Regions from separate parts of the Tepidibacter aestuarii genome, predicted to be linked through region 1. Evidence: riboswitches for the same ligand, from Rfam matches in the RefSeq annotation. Region 1 holds a riboswitch; each other region holds the start of a gene.
What was found. A riboswitch is a leader RNA that binds a small molecule or an ion and turns the genes downstream of it on or off. The one in region 1 is predicted to bind glycine.

Region 1 (5,678 bases):
ACTAACGAATGCAATCTTATTATTTAAAGGATCTTTAGGAGCATTAAGCTTTAGTTTCTTACCATCTAACAATACCTCTCCTTCACTCGGATAAAGACCCATTATTCCATTTGTAATACCTATTTTACCTTGTCCAGCAAGACCCCCAATACCTAAAATTTCTCCTTTTTTAATATCTAAATTTACACCCTTTACATATTCTCCCGGCATAGATACTTTTAGATCTTTAATAGACATCATTACTTCTTCATTTTCACTATTAATTTCTTCATTAGTATTTAAACTTTCAATTTTTCTACCAACCATCAATTCTGCAAGCTGCATTACATTTGTATCATTTTTATCAAGTGCTGCTACAAACTCACCATCTCTTAGTATTGTTACATTATCAGCTGCCTCCATTACCTCATCTAATCTATGAGTTATAAACAGTATTGCAATTCCTGAGTCAGATATTCTTTTCATAGCCTTTAATAAATTATCTGCTTCACTTTCTGTTAAAACCGCTGTAGGTTCATCAAATACCAAAAGCTTTATATTACTTTTATCTATCTCTCTAGCAATCTCTATAAACTGCATATAACCTACTGGAAGTCCTGATACCTTGGATTTTTCATCAATATCTATTCCTAATTTATCTAGGTCATCTCTTGCATCCTTATTCATACTATCAAAGTCTAGACTTTTTAAACTAGGTCCCATAACTTTACTTAGGATATTGTGTTTAGTAGTTTCTCTATTCAGCTTTATATTTTCAGTTATATCAAATCCTGGAATAAGCATAAACTCCTGATGTACCATTCCTATTCCTAGTTTCATTGCTTCATTAGGAGACTTAATATCAACCTTTTTACCATCTATATGTATTTCACCTTCAAATCCACCAGTAGAATGGATAACAGGCATCCCAAACAATATGTTCATAAGTGTAGATTTACCAGCTCCATTTTCTCCTAAAAGAGCATGTATTTCTCCTTTTTTAGTTGATAAATTTATTCCCTTTAAAACTTGGTTACCGAAATAATCTTTTTTAATGTTTTTCATTTGAATGACATATTCTTCGCTCAACCCAAATCCCCCTTATATCTAAATTAAGGTTGCCATAAAAAGGCAACCCTATATTTAATATCCTTATTTAGAAAGTTATATAATCTGAAAGTACCATAAAGAAATTATCAAATGTATTTCCTGTACTTTCATTCGTGAATGTACTTAATTTCATATCTATACCTGATACATTTTTAAATATTTCTTCTATTTTAGCTTTGTCTACCTTACCATTAGTATTTCCTTCTAAGAATGCCTTAGCATATTCAACTCCACCTTCAACAAACATCATATTAACTGGAACTGGCCATGTAGAGAATCTACCTGTTCCACCTTTTTCAGCTATCTTAGATTTGATTTCTTCAACTACATAATCAACATCACCTTTTTTATCATCAGGTATTTGGATTCCTAATGCACCTGGGAATGCATGGTATGGAGAAGGACAACATGGTTGTGGATATATAGCTCCTTGCTCTAAAGCAGCTTTTATTAATGGCTCTTGCATAGAACAGTTAGTACTAAAGAATGCAGTATCTTTTCCAAGCTCAGCAACTTTTCTTGGAACATCTTCTAATATAAATTGTTGCGCTCCTGGAACCCCTGCATCTCCAGTTGGATCTGGTGCTGTTGCATCTATAAACTCCATATCTAACTTTTCACAAGTTTCTCTAAGTAAGTCCCTTCTCATTGCAAGTAATTGATAAGACATATGTCTTGGGAATGAATAGTGAACAAGTTTTGTAGCACCCATTTTTTTAGCTTGTTCTACTATACTAGTTCCCATTCCTAGTTCATCTGCTTGAAGTACTACATCAGCTTTTGATGCTATCATATCTGGGTCTTCTCCTGGAACACCAACCACAAATAACATATCTGGTCTTATCTCTCTAGCCTTATCTATAGCTGCCGATACTCCTGGTATACCTTGAACAATAACAATTGCTTTAACTTCTGGATCTGATGCCATACTCATAACATTTGCTATAGTTGTTTCTTGCTCTTTCATAAAGTTATCAGGATAAGTTTGAAGAACTATCCTATCACCATATTTTTTCTTCATTTTTTCTGCTGCTCTATACTCCTCTTCACCTTGAGATACAGTACCTGTCATAATTCCAATCTTAGAAACTTCCTCTTTCTCAGCTACTTGACCACATCCAACCAGCCCTATAATCATAACTGCTGCCATAAATATGGCTAAAATCTTCTTAATCATTTTTGACCCCCTTTTAATTTGTTAATATATAGATATGCATGTACTATATACTTTCATGCATGTTATATTTATTTTTATAGTCATTCAAGTGGATTTTTATATATTTTTAATTTTTTACATATGGCACTATTCTTTTTTCGCAATTTTCTAACCTTTAGATCAAATTAGGTTATATTGTAAATTTGTTAATTTTATGTTTATAATTCTTGCTTTGCATAAAAAATTAAACTTTTCTGTTTTGCGGCTAATTTTTGGGGAATAATATATTAGGTAAGTTTTTACCATTATTTATTTAGAAAGGGGATTTTTATGTCTAAGAAAGATTTATTAGAAAAAGGGGCTGTCCTTCAAAGGGACAAAGAAACATATGCAATAGCACCTCATTTACCTGGAGGAATTATTTCAACTGACAAATTAAGAAAGATTGCAGATACTGCTGATAAATACAGCGCGCAAGCAGTAAAATTGACATCATCTCAAAGAATAGCAATTGTAGGACTTAAAGAGGATGATCTAGACAATGCTTGGGAAGATTTAGGAATGAAGCCAGGAGCTGCTATAGGGCTTTGTGTAAGAAGTGTTAAGTTCTGTCCTGGAACAACATTTTGTAAAAGAGGGCAACAAGATTCAGTAGGAGTAGGTATGAAGCTAGATGAGCTATATCATGGAATGAGTCTTCCAAACAAGCTTAAAATAGGCGTTAGTGGATGTCCAAACTCGTGTGCAGATAATCATTTCAGAGATATAGGTATAATGGGTACTCCTAAAGGATTTAGAATCCAAGTTGGAGGAAAAGGAGGACTGAAGCCTAGATTAGGTGATACTTTATTTGAACATGTTGATGAAGATGAAGTATTTAAAATAATAGATAAGGTAGTCAAAGTATACTCTAAAAATGCTAAAAGACATGAAAGATTAGGATCATATATAGATAGAGTTGGACTTGATGAATTTAGAAAAGAAGTAGAATAATAAAATTCGCTTCACGCTAACGCATGGCTCATGTCGCTAATGAGTCCTACGGGCTCCGTTGCTTAAAATAGTTGATGCTGTAGTTCTTTCATCAATATTATCTATATATTCAAATTTTCATAATTTTCTAGCAAATGAAAAAGACCCCTTACGGGGTCTTTTCTTTGAATTATTTACTAACGCTATCAGTAGTATTTTCCCAGAACTCTGCATTTTTTATATCATACTTTTTAGAATTAAATACAGGGTCCTTGCCTGCTGCTTTTTGCTCTTCATAGTCTTTAAGTGCTATAAGAGCCGGTTTTCCCATTATAAGTATTGCTATAACATTTAGCCATGCCATAGTACCAACACCTATATCTCCTAATGCCCATGCTAAGTTTGCAGTCTTTATAGCTCCATAGAAAGTTGCTCCAAGTAATGCAAATCTCAATACATTTATTAATGATTTATTATTGCTCTTTCTTATTAAATAAGCAACATTAGTTTCAGCAATATAATAATATGCCATCAAAGTAGTAAATGCAAAGAAGAATAAAGCTATTGCAACAAATGCACCACCAAAAGATGGTAATAGAGTTTCAACTGCTCTTTGAGTGTATATAGGCCCTATTTCAACATCTCCTAAATTATTAGCTATAAATCCTCCAGATTTATCGTAAATATTGTACATTCCAGTAATTAAAATCATGAATCCAGTAGCTGAACAAACAAATAAAGTATCTATATATACTGAAAATGCTTGAACTAATCCTTGTTTTGCAGGATGTGAAACCTCAGCTGCAGCTGCTGCATGCGGGCTAGTTCCCTGACCTGCTTCATTTGAATAAATACCACGCTTAACTCCCCAAGAAATAGCCATACCTAGTATACCAGCAAAAGCAGGTTGTGCTCCAAATGCACTCTTAAATACTAATGCTATAACTCCAGGTAATTCAGAAATATTAACAATTATTACAATAAGTGCAACCAATATATAACCTGTAGCCATAAGAGGTACTATTATTTCAGCTGCTTTGCTTATACGCTTAACTCCACCAAATATTATAAGTGCTAAGAATACAACTAATATTATTCCTGTTACTGTAGGAGTTATCCCAAATGCATTATTAAGTCCTGCTGCTATACTATTAGACTGAACTCCTGGTAAAAAGAATCCCATTGCTACTATAGTTGCAACTGCAAATGTAGTTGCATACCACTTATTGTTCATTCCTTTTTCTATATAATACGCTGGTCCTCCACGATACTCTCCATCTTGTTCAACCTTATATATTTGAGCTAAAGTAGCCTCAACATAAGCTGAACCTGCTCCTAAAAAGGCTATTGCCCACATCCAGAATAATGCTCCAGGTCCTCCCATTGCTATAGCCGTTGCAACCCCTGCTATATTTCCAGTTCCTACACGACCTGATACAGATAACGCAAATGCCTGGAATGAAGAAACCCCTTGTTCTGACGATGATCCTCCAAATAATAGCTTTACCATATCTTTCAAAAGTCTAACTTGTAAAAAACGAGTTCTGAAAGAAAAGTATATACCTGCTCCTAAACATAAAATAATAAGTGCTTTACTCCAAATCAATCCATTTAAGACACCGACTAGATGCTCCATATAATTCCTCCTTTTAAATTTTTTTGGTTTTTGATGCAAAAAACAAAACTTGAAATTATAAAACATTGAAAAGTAAAACTAAAATAAAAAAATGATAAGTAAAACGAAAAGCTATAAAGAAAAGTAATCAAAAAGTCAAATCATGAAAATCTGATTTTTGGGATTTATTCCGGTAAGAATAATCTCTGTCCTTTTACCTGAGAGTTTGACTAATTTCTATTAGCTTTCCCCTTCGGTGCTCTTTGTAGAGTCTCTCCAGAGGCTCGTCTGATAACGTTTTCTCATTATCTTCATCCGAACTCATTTAACTAATTATTATTATACGTTAATATATAGTCAAATGTCAATATATTATTCTTAATTTTCTAATTATTCCAAACATTTATAACATATCGAATTCTTTGCTATTTAAAATTAACATCTGTATCAATGTTAATTTATATAAATATTATTCTTTAGAAAAATATTGTTTAGCTTCGCTTACTATCGCATTTCTAAGTCCTATAATTTCACATACTCTAAAAATATTTTTTATTTCCTTTAAAGTTACATATTAATACTACTTAACCTAGTATTATAGGAATATTAAATATATTCTTTACAGAACTAGTTATAGTATTAACCTTAGCAAATCTTCTTATTCTAAAATAAAAAATATATTATATATATAAAATTCGTCTAGTTGCTACGCACTGACTCATATCGCCAACGATCCCTACGGTCTCCGTTGCTCAAAATAATTGCAAGTGTAGTTCTTGCATCAATGTTATCCACAGAACGAAAATTTTATAATCCCTTAGTATATAAAAAAAGCCAAAATATAGA
Region 2 (5,678 bases), 1.7 Mb from region 1:
AAGATGTGCACATGGTTATATTGAAAACGAAGAAAATAATATATGGAGAACAAATGTATATTCTATACCTATAATTGGAGGTCCTGACGGAGGGGCATTTGTTACAGCTTTAGATATTACAAAGTTTTGGAAGGCTTTATTTGATAACAGATTATTAGATAAGAATACTACTGAAAAACTATTAACACCACAGGCAGAATCTGGAGATGATTGCTACTATGGTTTTGGTGTATGGGTTACAAAAAAGGAAGGAAAAATCTATAAGTATTGTATAATGGGCAGGGATCCAGGGGTAAGCTTTAGATCATCAATATATATAGATAACAATATTCAGGTTAATGTTTTAGGGAATACTAATTGGGGGGGATATGCTATTACAAACAGAATAGAAGAAGAACTTATAAAAACAATCTATTATTAAAGGCTACAGTATAAAATAATACAATTGGACTAAAACCTTGGTAAATATTAGAATTATAAAGTGTAATCATAATATTTATAAGGGGGCTCAAAAGATGTATAAAACAAGAAATCTAACTTTTGTTGCTATGGGTATAGTTATAAATATAGTATTTGGAACAGTAGTAAGTATGATAAAAATCCCTTTATTATTTTTAGATACTATAGGAACCGTATTTATAGCAGCTATACTTGGACCATGGTATGGTGCTGTAGCTGGAGGGCTTACTAATATTATTCAAGGGATAATAACTAATCCTAAATCTATGCCTTTTGCTTTGGTTAACATAGCTATTGGCTTGATTGTGGGATATATATGCAAAAAAAGACAATTTAACTTTCAAACTGCACTTATAGCAGGGATGATATTAGCTATAGTAGCTCCACTAATAGGAACTCCAATTGCTATTTATGTATTTGGAGGTATTACAGGAGATGGAAATGATGTAATATTTACATGGCTTTTAACATCTGGAAAAACTATATTTTCAGCGGCATTCATACCTAGAATAACAGGGAATATACTAGACAAAATTGCAACATGTTTATTTGTATCATTTTTATTGAAAAGATTACCAAAAAAATATACAAGAAAACAAGGTAACATTTAAGGGGATGACATAGTGTACCGACAAGGAAAAGTAGTATTTTTATCACATTGTATTTTAAATCAAAACTCAGTCGTAAAGCCTTTAGCTAGAGCTAAGGGAGGCTACAATAAGATAGTTGAAGAAATAATAAAAAGAGATATAGGAATATATCAAATAATGTGTCCAGAAAATAAATATCTAGGACTTGATAGACTACCTAAAACTAAAGAAGAGTATGATAATGAAGATTATAGAGATATATGCAAAGGGATAGCTTATGAAGTTGTTACGGATATTGAAAAATACATAAATAATTCAAATAAAGTATTAGGAATAATAGGTATAAGTGAAAGCCCTACTTGTAGCTATAATAAAAACAAAGGTATATTATTTGAAGAAATATTTTATTTATTAAATAAGAAAAGTATTTATATACCTGTATTAAATGTATCAACAAATTATGTAGAAGAAAAAGAAAATAAAAAATTAATAGATGAATTAATAGAGTTTTTAGATAATAATAAAAAATAAGTTTTATTGACAAAATAATAATAAATATATTTATAAACAGGGAATTAGGATAAATGGAGTGATATTAAGGGATGGGAGTTTAAAAGTTCTTTAATTAATGAAGTCTTGTTTGAATTAGATGAAAAGAATATAAGTTTCATCATATATGAAAAGTACAATAGTGAAGTCGAAAAATTATTAAATAAATATATTCAAGTATAAAATATCTACTTAAATTGATAGATACTTTTTTAGAATTGAAATTAATTTATAAGGTTAAACTAAACACATATTAAAATTGAGAATTAGAGGTGTAATTCATGCAAGGATATGTGAAAGGTAAACCTATATTTACCAGTATAAATAGTACCAACAATCAATATGCGTATTTAACTGAAGATGTAGAAACCGATGTAGTAATTGTAGGTGGTGGAGTTACTGGAAGTATATGTTCTTACTATATGTCTAAAAATAATATAAAATCTGTGCTAATTGAAAAGGGAAGAATAGCTCATGGTAGTACAAGTATTACAACATCTCTTTTACAGTATGAATTAGATGAAAATGCATCTGAACTTAAAGAAGTTATAGAGAGTAAAAATATAGTAAGATCATATGAACTTGGATTGTGTGCACTGAAAGAAATAGAAAAATTTGTAGAGGAATATGGTAATAAATGTGACTACATAAAGAGAGATACATTACTTTATACAGCTAAAAACCTTGAAAAAAACAGCATTAAGGAAGAATACAAATTTAGAAAAGAAAATGGGTTTAATGTTGAATATATAGACGAATTAGATAATCCTTATGGCTTTGACTTAAAAGCTGGACTTTTATCAAAAGAAGGAGGAGCCGAGATTGATCCATATAAATTTACCAATCACCTTCTTGAAGTAAGTATTAAAAAAGGTGCACTTGTGTATGAAAATACCGAGGCTAAAAAAATAGAGTATTTAGATAAAGGAGTAATTATTTACACATCTTACGGATATAAAGTTAAGGCAAAAAAAGTAATTGTCGCTACAGGATATAATACTAGTTTGTTCACGAATAAAAATTTTGGAACTAAAAATAATACATTTAATATAGCTACTAAACCAGTTAAAGAAATTCGAGGTTGGAAAGAAGGTGTATTGATTAGGGATAATTCTGATCCATATAACTATCTTAGAACTACAAAAGACAATAGATTAATTATAGGTGGAGAAGATGTAGATTTTAAAGAAATAGAGAATGAGGATATAGCTTTTGAAAAATACTCTATTTTAGAACAAAGACTTAAATCTATGTTCAAATATATAGATGATATAGAAATAGAGTATAAATATTGTGGATGCATTGAGTCTACTAAAGATAACTTAGGATATATTGGACCTGATAAAAAACATGAGAATCTATGGTACTGTCTAGGATATGGAGGTAATGGTATATTATTTGCTATATTAGGAGGAATTATGTTGAGTAAACTATATCATGAAGAAAAAGATGAGGATATGAGATTGTTTAAAGTAAATAGATTTGATAATTGATATTTAGAAACAAATTATTGTGAAAAAACAGTTTTTTTAGAAATAAAAAAGCTGTTTTTTTTTATAATTTTCTTTACGAATCTTAAAAAAATCTGGAATTAAAATTTAAAAAGTGAGACTTTTTTATTTAAATTGATAAGTCTGAAAATTGAATGATTTCGAAAAAATAATAATTTAATGTAAAATTCAATTTTAAAAAAACAAAATAGATATTAAATTAACGAATGAAAAACACGTATTTTATTAAAAATACAAAGAAATATACAGAAAATCACTTCTAAACGACAAAAAACGACGTAAATGCATGGGGAAAATGAAAATAAAATTATAAATAAAATAAGAGTAATCTAATCATGATTACTAAAATGTATTACAAAAAAACAAATTGTTATATTATTGACAATCTAAAATGGAAATACTATACTCTGATTAGAAACATCATTAATGTTTTGGATGAAGATAGCGGGAGAGCATAGCACCGAAGAAGTAAAGCTTTCAGGTATAAAGACCGCTATTGGACAAATCTCTGGAGAGACTCTATAGAGCACCGAAGGAGCAAACTGCATTTGATCATGCATGCGAAACTCTCAGGTAAAAGGACAGGGAAATTTTCCCGGCTTTTTTTATCAATTCGAAATAATAAAAGCAGGAGGTAAACAGTATGGAACAAATTAATCAAATTGCACAATCTATCAATTCTTTGGTATGGGGACCACCACTTCTCATATTACTTGTTGGTACAGGTATCTTTTTATCATTTAAATTAGGTTTTTTACAAATATTCAGACTTCCATTAGCACTTAAGTATCTTTTCTCAGAAGATCCTGAGGCAAAAGATATGAAGGCAGAAGGTGACGTATCTGCGTTTGCAGCTGTTTGTACAGCATTATCAGCTACTATAGGTACAGGTAATATAGTTGGAGTTGCAACAGCAATAAGAATGGGAGGACCTGGAGCATTATTTTGGATGTGGGTAGCTGCATTCTTCGGAATGGCAACAAAATATGCAGAAGCACTTTTAGCAGTTAAATATAGGGTTGTAGATGATAATGGACAAATGTCTGGGGGCCCTATGTATTATATTGAGAAAGGATTCAAAAATAAGTTTCTTGCGAAATGCTTTGCTATATTTGGGATAGGAGTTTCTTTCTTTGGTATAGGAACATTTGCACAAGTAAACTCTATAACATCAGCTGTGAATATAGCGTTTAATGTTCCCGTTATAGTAACAGGAGTAATACTTACTATATGTGTTGCTATGGTTAGTCTTGGAGGAATAAAGAGTATATCAAAGGTTTCAGAGATTATAGTTCCTTTTATGGCGGCATCATACGTAATTTGTACATTAATAATACTTTTATTAAATGCAGGTCAAATTCCTGAGACAATGAGCTTTATAATAAAGAGTGCATTTACTCCAACTGCTGCAGCAGGTGGATTCGCAGGATCAACAGTTGCACTTGCACTAAAGAGTGGTATATCAAGAGGTGTATTCTCTAATGAATCAGGACTTGGTTCTGCTCCTATAGCGGCGGCTGCGGCTAAGACTAATTCTTGTGTAAGACAAGGTTTAGTTCAAATGACAGGTACGTTCTTTGATACTATTCTAGTATGTACAATGACAGGTTTAACTTTAGTTCTTACTGGTATGTGGAATAATCCAAATGTTGAAGGTGCTGCAGCTACGACTGCTGCATTTAGAGCTGGACTTCCTTCTATGCCTATTGTTGGAGAGTTAATAGTTACTGTAGGACTTATATTCTTTGCTTTTACTACTATACTTGGTTGGAATTATTATGGAGAGAGATGTACTGAGTATTTATTCGGAGTTAAAGGAATAAAACCTTTTAAATACATATTTATATTCCTTGTTGCAATAGGACCTTTCTTAAAGCTTAGCTTGATATGGACAATAGCTGATATAGTTAATGGACTTATGGCTATTCCAAATCTTATTGCTATAATAGGACTTAGTGGAGTTATATCAACAGAAACGAAGATGTATTTTGATGAATTGAGAAAACAAAAACAAGCATCTTAAAAATAAAACTCGATGGATTAAATCCATCGAGTTTACTTTTATACATCTATACCTTTATTGTCTATATTAAGTTCTTTTATACTCCACTTATTATCTAAAGTAGAAGTATATTTTTGAATTTTATTATAAAAATTTATGTCATTTTCTTTAAGCATTACCATTATAGTTGGACCAGCACCGCTTAAGAATACTCCTATGCTATCTAAATCTTTACATTTCTTTATTATATTATCATAGTCTTTAATTAAGCTTCCTCTGTACTTTTGATGGAGGCTGTCTTTACATGCAAGTTTAATTAAATCGAATTGACCGTTTATTAAAGCTGATACCATAAGAGAGACTCTTCCTACATTAAAAACACCGTCTTTATAAGGTATTTCACTTGGCAAAACTGCTCTTGATTTTTCTGTAGATAACTTAAAGTCTGGTATTAGTGCACAGAACTTTAATCCTTTTGGAATGTTTATTTTGCTGCAATATATATCATCGCCTTCTTTAATAGAAGTAACCATTCCTCCAAGAAGAGCAGGTGCAACATTATCTGGA
Region 3 (5,678 bases), 1.2 Mb from region 1:
AGCTTATATGGTGTTTATCTTTGATAAAATGTCTACTCAAATGGGTATGATAAGAACAATTTATTTACGCTCTATAGCTGTGGAAACTTCTGATATTACACCTACATTGTCTTTAGGGCTTAGCTTAGACCATATAGTTTCAATTATGTGTGCTTACTTAGGTGGGGTTATCTGGAGTTTATGGGGACCACAATATATATTTTTTCTAGCGGCTTCACTTTCTTTAGTGAATTTATATGTAGCTAGTAAAGTAAAAGATGATAAACTTATTAAATTGAGAAATTGTTAGTAATTTAAAAACAAAAGTATTAAAAAGGGAGAAAAATATTATGAAACTGAACATAGTTTATGAAGATAGTTATATTTTAGTAGTAGAAAAGCCGCCAAAAGTACCTTCTCAAAGGGATAAAACAAATGATATGGACATGCTTTCTATGATAAAAGAGCATATTAAGATTTGCTATCCTAAAGCTAGAAATCCTTATGTAGGGTTAGTACATAGGCTGGATAGACCTGTTGGAGGGTTGATGATATTTGCAAAAACAAAAGAAGCGAATGCAAATTTATCTGAGCAAATAAGAAATAAAAGTTTAAAAAAAGAATATTATGCTGTAGTTTGTGGAGAGTCAGATGAAAAAAGTGGAACATTTAGAGACTATCTTTTAAAAACAGGCAGAATTAATATGTCTAAGGTGGTTTCTAAAGAAAATAAAAATGCTAAGGAAGCAATTTTAGAATATGAAGTTATAGATCGTGTTAACACAAATGAAGATGGAATTTTAAGTCTTGTAAAAATAAATCTTAAAACAGGAAGACATCATCAAATACGTGTCCAATTCTCAAATGCAAATATGCCTTTATGGGGAGATAATAAATATAATAAAAGATTTGTTAAAATGAAAGGATATACTCAAATAGCTTTATGGGCTAAGAGTATAGAATTTATTCATCCAAAGGATAAAAGGGTATGCAAATTTGAATTAAAACCGCATAATGAATATCCTTTTTCTTTGTTTGTAGACTAATGAATATAAAATTGCTGCTATTTATGCTATAAATAAAAAAAATTATTATTGATGAAATAGCAGTTACTATACTTAAATTTATAAAATCTCCCTAGAATTATTGGGAGATTTATATTTTGGGAAAAGATAGATAGGTATAGGTTAACTCCATAATTCTCGTTCATCTTGAATTAAACCTTTTTTTGCTGCTTTATTTACTTTAAACGTTATATTCTCTAACTTAGCTCTTATTTTTTGGCGTGCTTTGGCTGTATATAAATCACTATCCACTACATCATAATGTCCATCTGATGCTTCACCGTACCACTGAATTTCTATACCATTACTAGTATTTTTATCCTTTTCATCTATATATACTTTTTCTAGATTTAAAGATCCAACATCTAAATTGTCTAAATCACTTTTTATCTCGCTTAAAAATGTTTCTGTATTATTCATCTTATAACCTCCAAGCTGATTTTCTTGATATTATTATGCTACTATATATAAAATTTATTCATATGTTACGATCTCTTTTCACGATTAGATAAATCTGTTTATCTATAACATAGAATCTAAAACACTTGTCGAAATATGAAGTGTTTTTATGTAAAGATATATACTTATGGTATATAATATTAACAAGCAAATAATCATACAAATTTGAACTGATATTATAATTATTCAAATGAGAAAGGAAATTAAATGAAAGAAAAATATTATGAAAATTTATTAAATATAAAAACAACAGGAGATCAAAAATGGGATAAAAATTCAATTCATTATCATCCATACCAGGCTACTTTATATTCTGCACTTGAAGTACTATTTAAGAAATATCAATTAGAAAGTGATGATAATATTGTTGATTTTGGATGCGGTAAGGGAAGGCTCGCATTTTACATAAATTATTTTTATAATTCAAATGTTATAGGGGTAGAAATGGACAAAGATTTACATTTAGAAGCTACTGCTAATAAGTATAGCTATGTGAAAAAATATAGAAAAAATATAGATAAGATTAATTTTTTATGTTGCTTTGCTCAAGAGTATAATATAAAACCGATAGATAATAAATTTTATTTTTTTAATCCGTTTTCTATACAGATATTTAGAAAAATTATAGATAATATTTTACTATCAGTAGAAGAATATGAAAGAAGAGTAGAATTGATCTTATATTATCCATCGGATGATTATATATATTATTTAGAAAACAATACACCGTTTGTATTAATAGATGAGATTATAGTGGAAGATTTATATAAGAGCGATAGTAGTGAGAGATTTTTAATATATAGATTTTAATATACTGAGCACGTCATAAAAGGAGAGTAGCTATGAAAAAGATACTTATTGGAATTACATTAATATTATTAGCACTAACAGTTATCTTTATAAATATAAAAAATGATGGTAATGTGGAAAAAGTTGAAGAAAATAAACAAAAGGTGTTAACTAAAGAAGAATTAGAAGAAAATAAAATAAATGATACTATGAACAGTTTATCCTTAGAAGAAAAATTAGGGCAAATGATAATAGTAGGTTTTAATGGATATAAAGTTGATTCGGATTTCAGGGATTTGTTGGAAAATTACAAAGTAGGAGGAGTTATTCTATTCAAACGTAATATAAAAAATGCAGATCAGCTTTTAAATTTAAATAATAGTATAAAAAATATAAATTCAAAAAATAAATTACCTTTGTTTATATCAGTTGATGAGGAAGGTGGAAGAATTACAAGATTACCTGAAGGAAGCACAAAATTTCCATCTAATAAAGTAATAGGTGAAAAAAATGATAAAGACCTATCTTATAAAATAGGTAAACAAATAGGAACAGAGCTTAATAATTTTGGGTTTAATATGGATTTTGCACCTGTACTTGATATATATAGCAATCCTAAAAATACAGTTATAAAAGATAGATCCTTTGGAAAGGATTCTGAAATAGTTAAGACATTGGGTACTGCTACTATGAAAGGACTTCAAGATGCAAATGTTATTTCTGTTGTAAAGCATTTTCCTGGCCATGGCGATACAAAGGTAGATTCTCACATAGGACTTCCTGTTGTAAATCACGACAAACAAAGGCTTGATGAATTTGAGATAATTCCATTTGAAGAAGCTATTGATAAAGGAGCAGATGCAGTAATGACAGCTCATATAGTCTTACCTAATATTGATAAAAGTAACAAACCAGCTACTCTATCTAAAAAAATATTGACTGATATTTTAAGAAATGAATTGAATTTTAATGGAATCATAATTACAGATGATATGGAAATGGGTGCTATTGCAAATAATTATGGGACTAAAGACGCATCAGTCGAAGCTATCAAAGCAGGGGCTGACATTATTTTAATGTGTCATACTAAAGAAAAGCAAATTGAGGCATTAGAAGGTTTAAAAGAAGCTGTTAATAGTGGAGAAATTAGTATAGAAAGAATCGATGAAAGTGTAAAAAGAATTATTAGATTAAAGAGAAAATATAATTTACATGATATTTAGAATGTCAAAAAAACTACTAACTTTTAAGCTTAAATTAAAAAATAGAAATTAATATTATAAAAAAATAAACGAATTTTATGAATATTATAAATTGAACAAGAATTTGATGGTGAAAATTATAGGTGTTGTAATTAGTTGACAAAATAAATACATATTATGGTAAATGTATACTTATAAATCTGTATTTTTATATGTTGTTAAGTTAATATCAATTGTTGAAATATTCAGAAAAGTAATATAATATAAAGACAAATATTAAATATGATTATCCAAATGAGGGTAGCGTGAGATATCTTTAAAAGATAGCCGAAGAAGCAATATGAAAAAAAGCCAAATTTTCATAGAAACTTTCAGGCAAAAGTATCGTTATCTGATGGGTCTCTGGAAAGTTGGATTGTTTCCACGCCGAAGGGGAAATACACCATAGTGTGTAAAATCTCTCAGGTAAAAAAGGACAGAGGGGTATAAAGGCAGTGAAAATCGTCATGCCTTTATATCTCTCTTTTTTATGCAAAGAATAAGACTATGTCTTTTAGGTATAATATGAGAATCATATTAGATATACATATTGAAAATTATTTTAAGGAGGAGAAATGAAATGTCAAATCTTAAAAGAACTGCTCTTTTTGGGACCCATGAGAAGTATGGAGGAAAGATAATAGATTTCTCAGGGTGGCAGCTTCCAGTTCAATATGAGGGTATAACTTCAGAACATGAGGCTACTAGAAATAAGGCTGGTCTATTTGATGTATCTCATATGGGAGAAGTTGAAGTTAAAGGTAATGATGCATTTAAATTTGTACAGAATTTAGTAACTAATGATGTATCTGCTCTTGAAGATAATCAAGTATTGTATACCTTTATGTGTTATGAACACGGTGGGGTAGTAGATGATTTGTTAGTATATAGATTCAATGAAGAACATTTTTTCCTTGTGATAAATGCTGGTAATATAGATAAGGATTTTGAGTGGATGAATAAAAACTCAGATAAGTATGATATAGAACTTACGAATATATCTGATCAAGTATGTCAATTGGCAATACAAGGACCTAATGCTCAAGAAATTCTACAAAAACTAACTGATACGGATTTAAAAGAAATACAGTTTTTCTACTGTAGAAGAAATGTAGATGTAGCTGGAGTTAGTTGTTTGGTTTCAAGAACGGGGTATACAGGAGAAGATGGTTTTGAAATTTACTTAGATAATGACAGAGCAGAGTATTTATGGGAGCAACTTATGGAAGTAGGAAAAGATCTAGGATTAAAACCTGTGGGACTGGGAGCTAGGGATACTTTAAGGTTTGAAGTTGCATTACCTCTTTATGGGAATGAGTTATCTAAAGATATAACTCCACTAGAGGCAGGGCTTGGATTCTTTGTAAAGTTAGAGACAGATGATTTCATAGGAAAAGAGGCTTTAGTTAAACAAAAAGCAGATGGATTAAAGAGAAAAATAGTAGGTTTTGAAATGATAGATAAGGGAATACCTAGACATGGTTATGAAGTATGGGCAGATGGAAAGCAAGTAGGATTTGTAACTACTGGATATGCGGCTCCTACAGTTAAGAAGAATATAGGGTTTGCCATGGTTCCTATAGAGTATTCAAAACTAGGTACAACCATTGAAATAAAGGTTAGAAAAAGAATTTTAAAGGCCGAAGTGGTAAGTAAGAGATTTTACACTAAAAACTATAAGAAATAAGAACTTAACTAAGTTGAAAAAGTTAATACATTTACGCGAAATATATTCAGAATATTCTAAAAATAATCATGATTATAAAAATATTAAGGAGGAATTTATTATGAAAATAGTAGAAGGAATTTATTATTCAAAGGATCATGAGTGGATTAAGGTAGAGGGAGAAGAAGTTTGTATAGGGATTACAGATTATGCTCAGCATGCCCTAGGGGAGATCGTTTACGTGGAAATGCCTGAGATAGATGATGAATTGGATGCTGGAGAGGCATTTGGAGTTATTGAATCTGTTAAGGCTGCATCAGATTCTTATATGCCAGTTTCAGGAACTGTTATAGAGGTGAATGAAGAGTTAGAAACTACACCTCAACTTTTAAATAGTAATCCTTATGAAAACTGGATATTAAAAGTAAAAATTAGTGATTTATCAGAATTAGAGAGCTTAATGAGTAATGATGGATATAA
Region 4 (5,678 bases), 1.2 Mb from region 1:
GGATGTTCTTTATTAATATCTTCTCTTTTTTGATTTATTGTTATTTCTCCTGTGCTTCTATTGGTTATCCTTTTTCTTCTTGAACTTATTAATGAACCTGCTGAACTATATCCACCTTCATACATTCTCCCAATTCTTAAGTTTAACTTACTACTTAACTCATCTACGGTATCTACATTAAGCTCTTCACAAATATTAATCAATATATTAGCTGCTGCTGCAGCATCCTCACCTGCATGATGGTGTTTAAATTTTATATCTAGGTGCCTAGCAATGGTATTAAGCTTATAGTTTTCTAAATCTGTATAATAATTTTTTGACATCACCATTGTACAAGAATAATTAAACCCAGGATAAGAAATTCCATAGTTATCCAATGTATTTCTTAGCACACTCATATCAAATGATGCATTATGTGCAATTACAAAATTATTTTCAAGATACGGCTTTATATCATGCCACAACTCATTCATATTTCTTTCATTCTCAACATCTTCTTCAACAATACCATGAATCCATATATTCATAGGTGCAAAACGCATTTCATATGGCTTTATAAGCCAATATTTTACTTCTACAATTTTATTATCTTTCACAACAGCAATGCCTAAAGAACATGCACTATTTCTCTTTTCATTTGCTGTTTCAAAATCTATTGATACAAAATCCATTTAACTTCTCCTTCTAATTTATTCTTATATTTAATCCAACTTCAAACTAGCAAAAACAGAATTTTACTCTTACTAATTACATAATAATCTAAAATACTATATTATATAGTTTACTATAAATTAAAATTCACAGTAAAGTTTATCTTAAAATATCATAATAATATAAAAGCTATTAAAGACCAAGTTTTTCTGGTCTTTAATAGCTTTTATATTATTGATTGTATGTTACTTTACTTACACGTCCCTATATAGATCTACTTAATAATTTATCATAACAATAAAAAGGTTTTTCTTTTCCTAAAAAACTCATTTCTCCAATTAATTTAAAGTCAAGCTTTTTAAATAAACTATTCATTTTTGTATTTAGTGAATAAGTATCTGTCTTTAGGTATTTTACTCCATTAGCTACTGCTAATTCTTCAGCAAATTTCATTAAACTTATACCAATTCCTTTGTTTCTACAATTAAAATTAACTGCCATTCTATGTATTACCATCGCTTTTTCATCAAATGACCAATCTAATCCGTTATATTCATCTGGTTCTACATAATTAACGCATATAAATCCAGCAACTTGTCCATTTATATCATCAACATATAAATCCCCTTTTTCAATATCATTGGCAAAATCTTTAGATTGAGGATAGTTTTCATCCCATTGATAATTATTATAAGAATGCATTTCTTCTATAGTTTCTTTTATAATTTCCATAATATTGTTTAAATCACCTAATACTGCTTTTCTTATCATTGTAATCACTCCTTATAATTTTTTAGTTCGTGCCAATTAGCTTCTATATTTTCTTTCATTTTCTTTATCAATTCATATACTACAGATTTTTCTTCGTCTGTAAAACCTTTAAAGCAAATCTCTATATTTCTATTTTCCTCTTCAATAACAGAATTATATATATTTAAAACCTTTTCAGTAGGAAATAGCCTATATATTCTTTTGTCAACCTCATCTTTTTCTTTATTTATATATCCTTCATTCATTAGCTTTTGAATAACTTTAGTCGTTGTTGTTTTATCTACCTTTAATAATATCGACAACTGCATAAGACTAATACCTGGATTCTCACATATACGAGTTAGAAATATAAACTGACCTTTTTGTAAATTAAGTTTTTTAAATTTCATATCACTTATAGCATGTATAGTTCTAGATAATGTTCCTACTTCTCTTAAAATATGACTATGTAACTTAATAATAAATTTCACCTCCGAAACTATAGTTGAAGTTTCAACCAATATTAGCATACTTTAAATTCATTGAAATTTCAACTATATTTTTCATCTCTTATATCTCTACTTTTAATTATTCATTGTATTTTATATGAATCCAAAAAATTTTAAAAACATCTTTTTTCATATGTAATTTTTTAGTTGGAAATGTTTATAAGGTATTTTAATTTTCAAACATGAGAAAATAATAGTACATTCAATTTAAGGAGGTTTTATAATGAAACAATTTGAAAAAGATCATAATGTAAATACAAATAAAAGCGAACATTTAGATTTAGAAAATGCTCGTAGAATAGATGAGCTTGTAGATTTAGTTGAAAAACATACAAGAACAGAACGTCATCTTGAACAGCATTCTGATATTTCTTCTCCTGAACAAATTGAACATTGTAAAGAAGTTCAATGTGAAAGAGAGCATCAAATAAATAATTTAAAAAATATAATAGCATATGGACAACATGAAAGCGATAATGATCTTGAAAACTTAGAGCAAAATTACCATTATACTCAGGGATATATAGAACATAATCATGAGAATATGAATCAACAAGATCTTGAAAGAGCTAAAGAAAAACAAGAGCATCGTAAAGATCAAATGAAATTTTTAAAATAAAAATAAAAAGGAGTATCTCACAATAAAATGTGAGATATTCCTTTTTTAATCTTTTCATTAAAATCTCAACCATTTTTTAAAAAATCTCAACCATTTTTTAAATTTATTTTAAATATAACACAATATAATATTTAATTTTAAGTTGACTCATATAAATAGTTTATGTTAGAATCATTTTATTAATTTCATACAATCGGTTGAAGATAGCGGAATAAAATTTTTAAACCGCTATTGGACGAACCTCTGGAGAGACTCAAAAGAGCACCGAAGGGGAAAGCCAAAATTTTTGGTGAAACTCTCAGGTAAAAGGACAGAGGATTTTGTATATTAAAGAATATACCTATTAATTATAATTGCTTTAATATTGGCAATTATAATAGCTTTCTCTTTAATTACAAAATCTTAATCTCCAGAGACTAAATTTTGAAATTTAGTCTTTTTTAATTTTTTTGGAAATAATATATTTAAATTTAAAAACAATAATTAAATCAAAGAGGAGATGATTAACAATGAAAGCATTTGTATCTGTAATTGGGAAAGACAAAATAGGGATTATTCATAGGGTAACTTCTGTACTCTCAGAAAATGGTGTTAATATCTTGGATATAAACCAAACACTTTTGCATGATTATTTCACAATGATAATGTTTGTAGATTTAGAAAAAATGCAAATAGATTTTAACGAATTAAAAAATAAACTTGAAGATGCTGGTAATAAAATAGATGTTTCTATTAAAATTCAACATGAAGATATATTTAATTCAATGCACAAAATTTAAGAATGGAGAGATAAAATATGACTAACTTCAAAAATATAATGGAAACAATAAATATGATTAAAAATGAAAATCTTGACATAAGAACAATCACAATGGGAATATCTCTTTTAGATTGTTGTGATAGCGATGGAGAAAAATCAAGAGAAAAAATTTACAATAAAATTGTAAAATATGCTAAAAGTTTAGTAAAAGTAGGAGAAGAAATTGAAACTGAATATGGAATCCCTATTATAAATAAGAGAATATCTGTAACTCCTATCTCTCTTATTGCTCAGTCTAGTAATGATAAAGATTATGTAGAATTTGCAAAAATACTAGATAAAGCAGCTGAAACTGTAGGCGTTGACTGTATTGGAGGATTTTCAGCTCTTGTACATAAAGGTTATTCAAAAGGAGACAAAATACTTATAGATTCAATTCCCGAAGCTTTGGCTGTTACTAAAAGAGTTTTTTCTTCTGTAAACGTTGGATGCTCAAAGTCAGGGATTAATATGGATGCTGTTAAGGATATGGGCACTATAATTAAAAAAACAGCTTTTCTTACAAAAGAAAACGACAGTATAGGATGTGCAAAGCTTGTGGTATTTGCCAACGCAGTTGAGGACAATCCGTTTATGGCAGGAGCATTCCATGGAGTAGGAGAAGCAGAATGTGTGATAAGCGTTGGAATAAGTGGTCCTGGAGTTGTAAAATCTTCTCTTGAAAATGTAAAAGGAGAAAGTTTTGATATTGTTGCAGAAACAATAAAGAAAACTGCATTTAAAATAACAAGAGTTGGTCAACTTGTAGCCAATGAAGCTTCCGCAAGACTTGGTGTTCCATTTGGAATTGTAGATTTATCACTAGCTCCAACTCCTGCTATTGGAGACAGTGTAGGAAGAATTTTGGAAGAAATAGGGCTTGAAAGTTGTGGTTGCCATGGAACTACTGCTGCTTTAGCTCTTTTAAATGATGCGGTAAAAAAAGGTGGCGTTATGGCATCTTCTCATGTAGGAGGACTTAGTGGAGCATTTATTCCCGTAAGTGAAGACGAAGGCATGATTAATGCAGTAGAAGTAGGTTCGTTAAACATAGAAAAGTTAGAAGCTATGACATGTGTGTGTTCTGTAGGGCTTGATATGATAGCTATACCTGGTGATACACCTGATACAACTATATCTGCAATCATTGCAGATGAAGCAGCTATTGGAGTTATAAACAACAAAACCACTGGCGTAAGAATAATTCCTGTGTACGGAAAAACTCTTGGGGATAAGGCTGAATTTGGAGGTCTGCTTGGAAGAGCGCCAATAATGGCTGTAAACAAATTTTCAAGTACTGATTTTGTCAACAGAGGGGGAAGAATTCCAGCACCTATTCATAGCTTTAAAAATTAATAGATGATCCAATATTCTATAAAATAAAAGAAAGGGTTTTTTACCCTTTTTTTATTTATCTATAAGATTACTTGATGTATTTTCTCAAAGTTGTCTTTGTTTGTGAGTCAGCAAAAGATGCATCAACACTGTTATAATAAAGCTGTTTATATTCATAATAAGTTATATCTAATTCATTTAAAACTATACTATATTCATTACTTAAAGTTGTATCTGATACAGCTCTATTATCACTATTAATCGTTACTTTGATTCCATCTTTATGAAAACCATAAATCGGATGATTTGCAAATGAATCAACTGCTTTAGTTTGAACATTACTTGTCGGACAAATCTCAAGTATAACTTTTTTATTCTTTACAATACTATATGCATCTTCACAATCTTTTATATAAACTCCATGACCAATTATTTCAGCTCTAACACTTCCATCTAAATGACACTGCAGCTCAATTTTAGGTAATTTTATTAAGTCCATTTTATCCTAAAACTTATATTAAATTTATCAGTAATTATTAAGAAAATAAAAACCATAAAATTTATAATGAACTTAATTTGACAAACTATCATATAACTTCAAATGAATTACCTGTATTGTTGTTAAAAAAGCTATTATTAAATATTTCCTTAAGCTTTTTTTCTGCATTTTCTCCTGTACAATGAGACACACCTATTAATTGAATATTCTTTTCCTTAAAATATGCAATTGTCTTATTTAATCTAATCTCATCTGCATCAACTAAATGAGTTCCCCCAACAATTCCATAAATATTCATATTTATTCTCTTACTTATTGTTTCCAAAATATTCACTACACCTATATGAGCGCATCCTAAAACAACAAATAACCCCCTATTTGTTTTTATTGCTAATACAATTTCATCTGAAAAATCATCTAGTTCATACATATCATTATGTTTAATATAAAAATTTGGATTTAAATTCTCGAAATTATTACTTCTTAAAAAATTCGAAAACACTATTATATCATCAT

Region 2: linked by a shared signal. The riboswitch ahead of M2214_RS03610 (alanine/glycine:cation symporter family protein) and the one ahead of M2214_RS12270 (alanine/glycine:cation symporter family protein) in region 1 are both predicted to bind glycine.
Region 3: linked by a shared signal. The riboswitch ahead of gcvT (glycine cleavage system aminomethyltransferase GcvT) and the one ahead of M2214_RS12270 (alanine/glycine:cation symporter family protein) in region 1 are both predicted to bind glycine.
Region 4: linked by a shared signal. The riboswitch ahead of M2214_RS06055 (ACT domain-containing protein) and the one ahead of M2214_RS12270 (alanine/glycine:cation symporter family protein) in region 1 are both predicted to bind glycine.

What each region holds. Positions count from the first base shown of each region.
Region 1 covers NZ_OW235315.1:2,463,836-2,469,513, forward strand. Annotated here, with positions in the region: gene M2214_RS12255 (sugar ABC transporter ATP-binding protein) at 1-1,068, opposite strand, end outside; gene M2214_RS12260 (DUF3798 domain-containing protein) at 1,136-2,266, opposite strand; gene M2214_RS12265 (nitrite/sulfite reductase domain-containing protein) at 2,576-3,238, shown strand; gene M2214_RS12270 (alanine/glycine:cation symporter family protein) at 3,408-4,853, opposite strand; glycine riboswitch at 5,029-5,122, opposite strand.
Region 2 covers NZ_OW235315.1:760,842-766,519, forward strand. Annotated here, with positions in the region: gene M2214_RS03590 (serine hydrolase domain-containing protein) at 1-421, shown strand, start outside; gene M2214_RS03595 (CD3073 family putative ECF transporter S component) at 516-1,070, shown strand; gene M2214_RS03600 (CD3072 family TudS-related putative desulfidase) at 1,083-1,580, shown strand; gene M2214_RS03605 (NAD(P)/FAD-dependent oxidoreductase) at 1,880-3,091, shown strand; glycine riboswitch at 3,545-3,612, shown strand; glycine riboswitch at 3,615-3,697, shown strand; gene M2214_RS03610 (alanine/glycine:cation symporter family protein) at 3,753-5,132, shown strand; gene thrB (homoserine kinase) at 5,171-5,678, opposite strand, start outside.
Region 3 covers NZ_OW235315.1:1,235,482-1,241,159, forward strand. Annotated here, with positions in the region: gene M2214_RS05970 (MFS transporter) at 1-289, shown strand, start outside; gene M2214_RS05975 (RluA family pseudouridine synthase) at 330-1,025, shown strand; gene M2214_RS05980 (hypothetical protein) at 1,167-1,463, opposite strand; gene M2214_RS05985 (methyltransferase) at 1,710-2,312, shown strand; gene nagZ (beta-N-acetylhexosaminidase) at 2,345-3,514, shown strand; glycine riboswitch at 3,788-3,890, shown strand; glycine riboswitch at 3,894-3,974, shown strand; gene gcvT (glycine cleavage system aminomethyltransferase GcvT) at 4,113-5,219, shown strand; gene gcvH (glycine cleavage system protein GcvH) at 5,320-5,678, shown strand, end outside.
Region 4 covers NZ_OW235315.1:1,248,441-1,254,118, reverse strand. Annotated here, with positions in the region: gene M2214_RS06075 (exonuclease domain-containing protein) at 1-671, opposite strand, end outside; gene M2214_RS06070 (GNAT family N-acetyltransferase) at 916-1,422, opposite strand; gene M2214_RS06065 (MarR family winged helix-turn-helix transcriptional regulator) at 1,428-1,931, opposite strand; gene M2214_RS06060 (hypothetical protein) at 2,134-2,529, shown strand; glycine riboswitch at 2,763-2,853, shown strand; gene M2214_RS06055 (ACT domain-containing protein) at 3,039-3,308, shown strand; gene M2214_RS06050 (PFL family protein) at 3,326-4,684, shown strand; gene M2214_RS06045 (amidohydrolase family protein) at 4,752-5,162, opposite strand; gene M2214_RS06040 (MBL fold metallo-hydrolase) at 5,251-5,678, opposite strand, start outside.